2 regions of the Rhizobium indicum genome follow, and region 2 is predicted to be linked to the other one. Evidence: riboswitches for the same ligand, from Rfam matches in the RefSeq annotation. Region 2 holds a riboswitch; the other holds the start of a gene.
The links. Region 2 has a riboswitch for S-adenosylmethionine ahead of FFM53_RS10440 (O-succinylhomoserine sulfhydrylase). Riboswitches for the same ligand answer to the same signal wherever they lie in the genome.
Positions count from the first base shown of each region.

Region 1: it holds a riboswitch for S-adenosylmethionine, as region 2 does, so the genes downstream of both, metA (homoserine O-acetyltransferase MetA) here and FFM53_RS10440 (O-succinylhomoserine sulfhydrylase) in region 2, are expected to answer to the same signal.

Region 1 is NZ_CP054021.1:2,838,292-2,843,923, reverse strand. It holds gene FFM53_RS13975 (GntR family transcriptional regulator) at 1-60, opposite strand, end outside; gene FFM53_RS13970 (aldose epimerase family protein) at 225-1,247, opposite strand; gene metA (homoserine O-acetyltransferase MetA) at 1,474-2,397, opposite strand; SAM riboswitch at 2,446-2,523, opposite strand; gene FFM53_RS13960 (ABC transporter ATP-binding protein/permease) at 2,638-4,527, shown strand; gene FFM53_RS13955 (hypothetical protein) at 4,599-5,228, opposite strand; gene FFM53_RS13950 (ABC-F family ATP-binding cassette domain-containing protein) at 5,349-5,632, opposite strand, start outside.
Region 2 is NZ_CP054021.1:2,101,757-2,107,388, forward strand. It holds gene FFM53_RS10425 (DUF995 domain-containing protein) at 1-188, shown strand, start outside; tRNA gene FFM53_RS10430 (tRNA-Gly) at 319-392, opposite strand; gene FFM53_RS10435 (2'-deoxycytidine 5'-triphosphate deaminase) at 452-1,546, opposite strand; SAM riboswitch at 1,620-1,698, shown strand; gene FFM53_RS10440 (O-succinylhomoserine sulfhydrylase) at 1,741-2,925, shown strand; gene apaG (Co2+/Mg2+ efflux protein ApaG) at 3,285-3,677, shown strand; gene FFM53_RS10450 (Hsp33 family molecular chaperone) at 3,891-4,883, opposite strand; gene argF (ornithine carbamoyltransferase) at 4,974-5,632, opposite strand, start outside.

The DNA of each region.
Region 1 (5,632 bases), 740 kb from region 2:
CAGCGCCTCGTCACGCAGGCCGCGGCTGTTCAGTTCCGCTATCAGACTGGTTCTATCCATGGGCGCACAATAGAACCTATATAGAACCAATCGGCAAGTCGGAATCGAGCACGGAATAAAAAAACCCTCGCCGGCGGACCGTCGAGGGTTTCATAGCGATCAAATTTGACAGCCGTGCATCCTCCAGCGCCGCGCGTTACTAAACGCGCGGCGCTGGAGGATGCTCAGTTCTTGGTGAAGATATAATCCGTCTCCTGGCGCAGCACTTCGCCGGGGCGCAGGACCGCATTCGGAAAACCTTGGTGATTGATGGCATCCGGCCAGACCTGTGTCTCCAGGCAGAAGCCGGCGAATGGACCGTATTTGCGCCCGCCGATGCCGGGCGCCCCGACATCGAGCTTGAAGCCGGCATAGAACTGCACGCCTGGCTCCGTGCTGCGCACTTCCAGCGACACACCGGAATAGAGGCTGCGGGCAAGCGCGACGCTCCGCTTGGCGGTACGCTCGCCCGACAGGCAGAAATTATGGTCGTAAAACGCTTGTTGGCTGCCGACGAAACGCTTCATCGGCGCCATCTCGCGGAAATCGAATTCCGTGCCCTCGACGGGACGGATCTCACCGGTCGGCACCTGCTTCTCATCAGTCGGCAGATAGTGATCGGCGGCTATCATGATGTCATGGCCAAGTGCATCTTCGCGGCCGTCGAGATTGAAATAGGCGTGCTGGCAGACATTGGCGAGCGTCGGCTGGTCGCTGGTCGATTCGTAGGTGATCGACAGTTCACCATTGCCATGCACCCAGAAAGTCGCCTGGATGGTGCAATTGCCGGGATAGCCGGCGCGGCCATCGGGATCGACGATCTTCAGCACCACGCGGTCGTGGTCATGCTCGACGATCGTCCAATTGCGTTTGGCGATATTGTCGCTGCCGCCATGCAGATGCGTGACGCCGTTTTCATTCGGCTCGAGCTGATAGTCCTTGCCGTCAAGCGTGAACCTGCCGCCGCCGACGCGGTTGGCGCAGCGGCCGGGCGTCGCGCCGAAGTAGGACGAATAGAGGAGGTAGCTGTCGAAATCGTCGAAGCCGAGCTGCAGCGGCGCATCATGTCCTTCGAGACGCAGATCCTGGATGACCGCGCCCCAGCTGATGATCTTGGCCGTCAGCCCGCCGCCCTTGATCACGACGCGATAGACGGTCTCGCCCGCCTGCGTCTGCCCGAAAACGTCCCGCTCCAACTTATCCGACATGATCGACCGTCCATTCTGTCCCTGCTGAAAATTCCTCAATTCGGAATCGATTTGAGGAATGTGCAGCGATTGAAAGTGTGCATTGCACGTCCGACGAAGACGCGCGGTGTGGTAGGCTTCAGGACAGGAACCTGCCCGGATTTGCTTCGATCCGCAACCGGCGGATCAGAAAGAAAAGCCACAGCAGTGGTGCGGCGGCATCGGCTCCAGGCGTGATCGGCAACGGTCAGAGATCGCTGCCGATCTCTTCCACATCAAAGGGCGTCGTCTGGTAGATTTCGTTGATCCAGTTGCCGAACAAAAGATGCGCATGGCTGCGCCAGCGGTTCTGCGGCGCAAGCGCCGGATCGTTATGCGGGAAGTAATTGTGCGGCATCTTGATCGGCACGCCGGCATTGACGTCGCGGAAATACTCGTCGGAAAGCGACGTGGAATCATATTCGACATGGTTGAACATGTAGAGCCGCCGGCCCCTCTTCTCATGCACGAGGCAGACGCCCATTTCGCTGGACTCCATCAGGATCTCCAGGCTTTCGGATTTCTCGATATCGGCGCGGCGCACTTCGGTCCAGCGCGACACCGGCACTTCGAAATTGTCGGAAAAGCCGTTGAGATAGATCGAGGAAGGCTTCAGGTTCCGGTGGCGGTAGACGCCGAAGGCCTTCTCTTTCAGCTCGTATTTCGGAACGCCGTGAAAATGATAGACTGCCGCCATCGCGCCCCAGCAGACGTTCATCGTCGAATGGACATTCGTTTCCGTCCAGTCAAGAATCTCCTGCATCTCCGGCCAATAGGTGACATCCTCATAGGGCAAAAGCTCGATCGGCGCCCCGGTGATGATGAAGCCGTCGAACTTGCGGTGCTTTACTTCTTCCCAGGTCTGGTAGAAGGCAAGCAGATGGTCCTCGGACGTATTCTTCGCCTTGTGGCCGCCGATACGGATAAGCGACAGCTCCACCTGCAGCGGCGAGGCGCCGACGAGACGGGCCATCTGCAGTTCGGTCTTGATCTTGTTCGGCATGAGGTTGAGCAGCCCGATCTGCAACGGTCGGATATCCTGACGGATCGCCAACGTCTCGGTCATCACCCGCACACCCTCCTGAACCAGGGTTTCGAAGGCGGGCAGCGTATCGGGGATCTTGATGGGCATTGCGGTCACTCGATCAAAAACAAAAAACCGGCGGCGACAAAAATCGCTACCGGTCCGCACGCGGCCCTTTAGCGACTTTTTTAACGTGGCTGCAAGCCGGCCGGCCAAATCACCACGGAGGCCTTAATTAGACCCAGTCGGATTGCGAATCAACTGGCGAGTACATGCAGGAGAGACTCATGCAAGCATCATCACACTTTAATGACTGATAGAATCTGTTGATAGACCGGTAACGCCACCATGTTATTTATAAGGGTATGGGCGATTTGGAAAAGCGTAATGGCAGATAAAATCGAGGGGAGGCCGGGCATCCGGAGGCAGGATAGGGTAGGGTATGATTTAAGCCTGACATATCGCCTCGGCGTCATGTTCTCAGCATTCTGGAATTCGGAAGTGCGTGGCAAGGTGCTGTTTCTGGCGACCGTGCTGATCCTCGTTATCCTGGCGACGTCCTACGGCCAGGTCATTTTGAACGAGTGGAATGCGCCCTTCTACGACTCGCTGGAGCGCCGCGACCTCGGCGAATTCTTCCACCAACTCGAAATCTTCGCGATGATCGCCGGCACACTGCTGCTGCTCAACGTGCTGCAGGCCTGGCTGAATCAGATGACGGCGCTCTATATGCGCGAAGGCTTGTCCCGCGATCTGGTTGACCAGTGGCTGAAGCGCAAGCGGGCGCTGCGGCTTGCCTCCAGCGGCCTGATCGGCGTCAATCCGGACCAGCGCCTGCACGAAGATTCCCGCAACCTCGCCGAAAGCACGACGGGATTGGTTCTCGGCCTGCTGCAGTCGACCATTCTTCTGGTGAGCTTCATCGGCGTGCTCTGGGAACTTTCCAGCGGCTTCATCTTCCGCATCAGCGGCCATAGCTTCTCCATTCCAGGCTACATGGTCTGGGCGGCGATTTTCTATGCCGCTTCCGCCTCGGTGCTGAGCCAGGTCGTCGGTCGGAAGCTGGTGAAGCTCAATGCCGACCGTTTTTCGAAAGAGGCCGAGCTTCGCTTCACGCTGATGCATGCCAATGAGAACATGCCGGCAATTACTGTTGCCCGCGGCGAGGAGAACGAACGCCGGCGCATCAACACCGACATCAGCTCGGTCCTGACAGTCGTCAAGCGGCTTGCCATGGCCAATACCAATCTCACCTGGGTTTCGGCCGGCTATGGCTGGCTGGTGATCGTCATCCCGATCATCGTTGCCGCCCCCGCCTATTTCTCTGGCGGCCTCACCCTCGGCCAGCTGATGATGTCGGTCGGTGCCTTCAACCAGGTCAACACGGCGCTGCGCTGGTATGTCTCCAATTTCGGCCCGATCGCCGAATGGCGCGCCACGCTGATGCGCGTCACCGATTTCCGCCAGGCGCTGGTCGAGATGGAAGAGGACTTCGACCTCAAGGACAGCATCGCCTATGAAAACGCCGCGCCCGACACGCTGACGTTGAAGGATGTGGTGATCGTCGCCAAGGTCGGCGAAGACATCGAGGAATGCGGCGGTTTTCGCCTGCGTGAAACCGATGTCGTGATCAAGGCCGGCGAAAAGATCATGATCAACGGCGATCACAGCGTCAATCGCAAGCTGCTCTTCCAGGCGATGGCCGGCCTCTGGCCGTGCGGCAGCGGCACGATAGGCCTGCCGCCAATCGACGACATGCTCTTCGTTCCGCAGGTTGCCTATGTTCCCGGCGGCACGCTGCGCGAGGCGCTGGCCTTTCCCGAACGTCCCGAAGCCTACGAGAAAGCCGCCGTCGAGGCGGCCCTCGACAAGGTTGGTCTCCATTCGCTGATCGCAAGGCTCGATACCCGCGCCCGCTGGGACAAGATGCTCGACGGCGACCAGCAGAAAGCGATCGGATTTGCCCGGCTGCTTCTCGTGCGCCCGCGCTGGATCATCTTCGACGAAGTGTTGGAAGGCATGGAGCCGGAATTACAGGAAACGATGGCCAAACTGCTCACCTCGATGCCCGAAAGCGGCATGATCTATATCGGCCGCTCCGAGGCCTATCTCGAGGCGCTGAGGCCGCGCGTGCTGCATCTGCAGGCGCTGCCGTCAGCATCCGAGGAGCCGCCTGCCGTCCAGACCGGCGCCAGCGCCAGTGCGGGCGCTGCCGCCGTGCCCGCGCCGGCGCTTTAATGCATGCCGCCCAAAAGTGTGGAGCGGTTTTGGGATGACGGCACGCATAAGACAAGGATTTGAGCCGCTGGTCACATAGGCGGTATGACGCCGTTGAGACCGACGGCGATCTGGCTGGCCGAGATGCTGCCATCCGCCGCCTTCTCGCCGGTGACGACGACGCCGGCGCCGGGCTTCAGATCATCCTTGGTCGCAGGCGCCAACGTCACGATCGGCGTGCCATCGGCCATCGAGATGGTCTTTTCCTTGCCCTGATAGGTCAGCGTGATCGTGTGGCCGTCGACGGATTTGACGGCGTTGCTGACAGTCGCGTTGGTCATCTGGCTGTTCGGCTGCGCATCCCAGGGACGGTTGCCCTCACCGGTTCCCTTCATCGACGCCGGAAAGATCAGCACCTCGATCGCCCCGTCCGGGCCCGTGCCCTTCGGAAGCGAAGCGACGCCGACGAAATCGCCGGGTTTGATATCCTCGACGGAGGCTTTCTTGATGCCGCCGACCTTCCAGCCGGCTTTTAGCGCGACCGTCGCATCACTGCCCTCGCGCGTCTTGACGACGAGCGTATCGCCGCTGAGGCTTTCGATTGCGCCGCGAACACGAATGCGCTGGGCATCCTGCGCCTGTGCGGCTTGCGACAGGGCAAGCGCAACGAGGCTGCCGGCAGTAAGTGCTGTGAGAAAACGGGAATGAGGCTTGCGAGACATATGACTTTTCCTTGTCGCCATTGCGATCGGCAATATCCCCGGCTGCCGGACGGCACCTTATGCCGCAGGACGACACACTGACGAATCAAGGAAAAGTGAGCCTCGAGCCTCGAGAAAATCTCAGCCTTCCAGCTCTTCCCGCAGCATTTCGAGCTCCAGCCACTCCTCTTCCATGTCGGTCAGGCTGGTGCGCAGTTTTTCCATCTCGCCGGCAAGCCGGTTGAAGGCTGAGGGATCGCGCGTGAAAAGATTGGGATCTGCCATCACCTTTTCGCGCTTGGCGATTTCGGCTTCGGTCTTCGCCATTTCCTTCGGCAGGTTTTCCAGTGCAAATTTCTGCTTGAAGGAGAGCTTGACCTTCGAGCTGCCTGACGCTGTTGCTTGCTGCGTCTTCGGCTTCTCCG
Region 2 (5,632 bases):
CGATCACCTGCTTCAGCCACCGCAAGAAGGGTGGCCTGATTTATCAGAAACGCGAACCGGACGGTGAATGGTACGTTTTCAAGAGCGCACCGGCACAAGCCACCGACGAATTCGCAAAGCTTCGCCACGGCGACTACGTGAGGTCTCAATTGGGGGGAATTGAGACGAGCGTCAGTAAGACCAAATAAAGGCGAAGCTAGGGGTTGCGCGCGGCCGAGGCGCCATCTGTATCCTTGTAGGAGCCGATGCCTGCGCGCAACCCTTTTCATAAAAGATTGCGAAGCGCCTTCAAAAGGCGGCGAACGGGCTGAGGGTGAGTGGAGCGGGTGAAGGGAATCGAACCCTCGTATTCAGCTTGGGAAGCTGCTGCTCTACCATTGAGCTACACCCGCGACGAAGCGAGATTTCCAACAGATGGGGGCCGCTGTCAAGTCGCGCCGGGTGCAACGCTTCAGATGCGGAAGTGCTTCGACAGTTTCAGGCCCTGGGCCTGGTAGTTGGAGCCGAGGCCGGAGCCGTAGAGGCTGGCCGGCTTTTCCTGCATATGCTCGTAGACAAGGCGGCCGACGATCTGGCCGTCTTCGAGAATGAAGGGCACTTCGTGGCTGCGCACTTCGAGCACCGCGCGGCTGCCGCGTCCGCCGGCAGGCGCATGGCCGAAGCCCGGATCGAAGAAGCCGGCATAATGGACACGGAATTCGCCGACCAGCGGATCGAACGGCGTCATCTCGGCTGCATAATCCGGCGGCACGTGCACCGCCTCGCGCGAGACGAGGATATAGAATTCGTCGGGATCGAGGATCAGCTCGTTGCGGCCGCGGCTGTGGAGCGGTTCCCAGAAATCGAAGAGGTCATGCTCGGCCTTCTTGTCGACGTCGACGACGGCGGTGTGATGTTTTCCGCGATAACCGATCAGGCCGTCCTTGTCTCCGGCGAGGTCGATCGACAGGGCGATGCCGCCGCCGGAAACGTTGGGCAACTTGCTGGCGACCAGCGTCTCGCTCTCGTGCAGCTTCAAAAGTTCCGGCTCGCCGAGCAGGGCCTGGCCGACGCGGAAACGGATCTGCGACAGGCGTGAGCCGCGGCGCACGACGATCGGGAAGGTGCGCGGGCTGATTTCGAGATAGAGCGGGCCGGAATAGCCTGCCGGGATCTTGTCGAATTCCTGGGCGTAATCGGTGATGACGCGGGTGAAGATATCGAGGCGCCCGGTCGAGCTCTTCGGGTTGGCCGAGGCCGACATGTCGGCCGGCAGCGCTAAGCTCTCCATCAGCGGCACGATGTAGACGCAGCCGGTTTCGAGCACCGCCCCTTCGGAGAGGTCGATCACGTGCAGGCTCAGCCGGTCGAGCTTGTCGGACACCAGATGCGAGGGGCCTGGCATGAAGCTGGCGCGCACGCGAAAAGCCTTGCCGCCCAAGCGCAGATCGAGGCTTGCCGGCTGGATCTGGTCGCGGTCCAGCTCCCGCTCGGAGAGCAGACGCCCCGTTTCGAACAGCGCGGAGATCGCGCGATCCGCCAGAATTCCCGTTTCGCGAGCCATCATGCCTCATCCATCATTTGCCGCCGACAAAACCAAACTCGGGGAATTGACGCAAGCAGCTAACAGCAGTATTGCAGAATTATCCCGTGGTGATTTGGCCGGTCGGCTTGCAGCCACGTTAAACAAGTGGCTAAAAAGACCGGGTTGAAACCGGTCTGCTTTTGCGACCGGTTTTTTTGTTATGTGAAGGTGATGGCATGAGCAAGACCTGGCGCCCCGCAACCCAACTCGTCCACGGTGGCACGCTGCGTTCGCAATATGGCGAGACGTCCGAGGCAATCTATCTCACCCAAGGCTTCGTCTACGAGACGTCGGAGGCGGCCGAAGCCCGCTTCAAGGGCGAGACGGAGGGCTTCATCTACGCCCGCTACGGCAGCCCCACCAACGACATGTTCGAAAAGCGCATGTGCATGCTCGAAGGCGCCGAAGACGCGCGCGCCACCGCTTCCGGCATGGCCGCCGTAACCGCGGCGATCCTCTGCCAGCTGAAATCAGGCGATCATATCGTCGCTGCGCGCGCTCTCTTCGGCTCCTGCCGCTGGGTCGTCGAGACGCTGGCGCCGAAATACGGCATCGACTGCACGCTGATCGACGGCCGGGATCTGGCGAACTGGGAAAAGGCGATCACTTCGAAGACCAAGGTGTTCTTCCTGGAAAGCCCGACCAACCCGACGCTCGAAGTGATCGATATCGCCGGCGTCGCCAAGCTCGCCAACCAGATCGGCGCCAAGGTCGTCGTCGACAACGTCTTCGCCACACCGCTCTTCCAGAAGCCCCTGGAGCTCGGCGCTCATATCGTCGTCTATTCCGCCACCAAGCATATTGACGGCCAGGGCCGCTGCCTCGGCGGCGTCGTGCTTTCCGACAAGGAATGGATCGACGAGAACCTGCACGACTACTTCCGCCATACCGGCCCGGCGATGTCGCCTTTCAATGCCTGGACGCTGTTGAAGGGCATCGAGACGCTGCCGCTGCGCGTGCGCCAGCAGACCGAGAATGCGGCAAAGATCGCCGATTTCCTGGCCGAGCAAGGCAAGGTCGCCAAGGTGATCTATCCCGGCCGCAAGGACCATCCGCAGGCCGATATCATCGCCAAGCAGATGACCGGCGGCTCGACGCTGGTCGCCTTCGAGCTGAAGGGCGGCAAGGATGCGGCCTTCGCGCTACAGAACGCGCTCCAGATCATCAAGATCTCCAACAATCTCGGCGACAGCAAGAGCCTGATCACCCATCCGGCAACGACGACGCACAAGAACCTGACCGAAGAGGCGCGCGCCGAACTCGGCATTTCTCCGGGCACGGTCCGCCTTTCGGCCGGCATCGAGGATACCGACGACCTGATCGAGGATTTCGCTCGGGCGCTCGCCAAGGTTTCGGCCTGATCGACAGATAAACGGCCGGACCTCACCAGGGTTCGGCCGAATCTCATTAAAGCGCGTCGCGATCTTTCAGATTCGCTCCTCGCGCTTTAGTTTTTGTTTTTACGCATGTCGCGCAAAACCGCTGCACACTTTTGCGCGCCATGCTTGGGGTTCGGCCGTTCCGGATCTCACCAAGGTGAGACCGGGGGAACAAGTTTGCCCGCCGTGGCGTTCCGAAACGGAATTAACACTGACAATTAGGCTTAACGATCGAAAGCCCTGCGGATCACAGCCATTTCAGCGATGATAATTGTTCCGTTTCTTGACGGACAGGGCCTCTTATAAGATACGGGTAACATATCTTGACTAAGGTGCAAGGCATGTATCGCGCCCTCACAAGAGAGATCGAAGTAGTCGTCGAGCCGTTCTATCTGGAGGAGCAATCCGATCCGGAAGACGATCGCTATGTCTGGGGTTACCGGATTGTCATCAGCAACAATTCCGGCATAGCCGTTCGGCTGGTCAATCGTTACTGGAACATCACGGACCAGAACGGCCAGGTGGACGAGGTGACCGGCCCCGGCGTCGTCGGCGAGCAGCCGCGGCTCAGCCCCGGCGACACCTACGAATATTCCTCCGGCTGCCCGCTCGACACGCCCTCAGGGTTGATGTTCGGCCATTACCAGATGGAAACGGACGACGGCGAGATGTTCGATGTCGACATCCCCGCCTTCTCGCTGGATTCGCCTGGGCTGCTGCGCGTGCTTAACTGACGTGTAACGCCGAAATCGATCGTGCCCGCTCAAGAGATTGCCGTGGCCCGCCCCTCCTCCGCCTGCCGGCACCATCCTTCGGACCCGTAAACGGGGCAAAGGGACATGCCGCCGACCTCTCCGTTCCTCGCCCACCTCTCGCAAGGCACGTCCCCTCGCCCCGTTTACGGGGAGAGGGTTAGGGTGAGGGGCAGCCGTCCATGCGAACTGAGCCTATTCCGCCGGCTGAAGCTCGGCCGGCTCAAAGCGATAGGTGGTCGAGCAGAATTCGCAGGTGACGGCGATTTCGCCGTTTTCCTGGCTGGCCTCGATCTCTTCGGCCGAAAAACCCTTCAGCACGCCTTTAATCTTGTCGCGCGAGCAGCTGCAGCGGTCGAAGACGGCGCGCGGTTCGTAGACGCGAACGCCGCGCTCGTGGAACAGGCGGAACAGCAGCCGCTCGGTGCCGACAAGCGGATCGGTCAGTTCATCGGCGTCGATGGTCTCGACCAGCGAACGCGCTTCGAGCCAGGCATCGTCCTCGCCATGCGGGCGGCTGCCGGTATCGCCGTCGCCGCCGTGGAGATCCGGCTGGCGCATGCGCTCCGGCGCTTCCGGCAGGAACTGGGCGACGAGGCCGCCGGCCCGCCAGCGATGGCGTGGCTTGCCCGTATCGTCACGGTCGAAGAGTTCGGCCGCGGCGAGGCGCACGCGCGTCGGGATCTGCTCCGACTGGCGGAAATAGACGCCGGCAATTTCTTCCAGCGTGGTGCCGTCGAGCGGAACGATGCCCTGGTAAGGCTGGCTGAACTTGCCCTGGTCGATGGTGAAGGCGAGCACGCCCTTGCCGAGCAGTTGCTCCGGCTCGGTTTCACCCGACTCGATCGCCTTGTTGAGCAGCGCCTGATCGAAACGGGCATAGGCGCGGACATTTTCCGGCGTCGAGAAATCGGCGACGAGAAGATCGACCGGGCCATCGCCCTTGGTCTGCACCGTGAACTTGCCGTCGAACTTCAGCGAGGTGCCGAGCAGCACCGTCAGCACGACGACTTCGGCAAGCAGCCGGGCAACGGGTGCGGGATAATGATGACGCTCGAGGATCGCATCGAGCATCGGGCCGAGCTGGACGGCGCGGCCGCGCACATCCAGCCCCTCCACCTGGAAGGGGACGACATGGTCATCGCCGGCGAAATCAAACTGGCCGAGGGCGGCTGCAGCTTCTGCCATGGCTTTTCACTCCTAGTTTCAGAGCGATGGGCCAGCGTGCCCTTCGCTCACGCGGTCGCGAGTCTGTCTCTCGCGACGTCCGATTATGGTTCAGATCGCGCCCAGGCACCAAGCAAGAATCGACTTCTGCGCATGAAGACGGTTTTCCGCCTCATCGAAGACCACGGATTGCGGACCGTCGATCACTTCGTCCGTCACTTCCTCACCGCGATGAGCGGGCAGGCAATGCATGAACAATGCATCATTGCCGGCTTTGGCCATCAAGGCCGCGTTGACCTGATAAGGCTGGAAGACATTGTGACCCCGGGCCCGATGTTCCTGATTCATGGAGACCCAGGTATCGGTCACCACGCAATCGACGCCGGCGACCGCACGGTCGGCATCATGGCAGAGCATGATTTCGGCGCCCTCATTGCGGGCCCAGTTCAGATAGTGATCCTTGGGCTCCGAGCCAAGAGGCACGGCCATGTTCATGCGATAGCCGAAGCGCGCGGCACCCTCGACCAGCGAATGCAGCACATTGTTGCCGTCGCCGGTCCAGGCGATGGTCTTGCCCTTGATCGGGCCGCGATGCTCTTCGAAGGTCATGATATCGGCCATGATCTGGCAGGGATGGGTGTCATCCGTCAGCGCATTGATCACAGGCACGGTCGCATGCTGGGCCAGCTCGACCAGCCTGGAATGCTCGGTGGTGCGGATCATGATCGCATCGACATAACGCGACAGCACCTTGGCGGTGTCGCCGATCG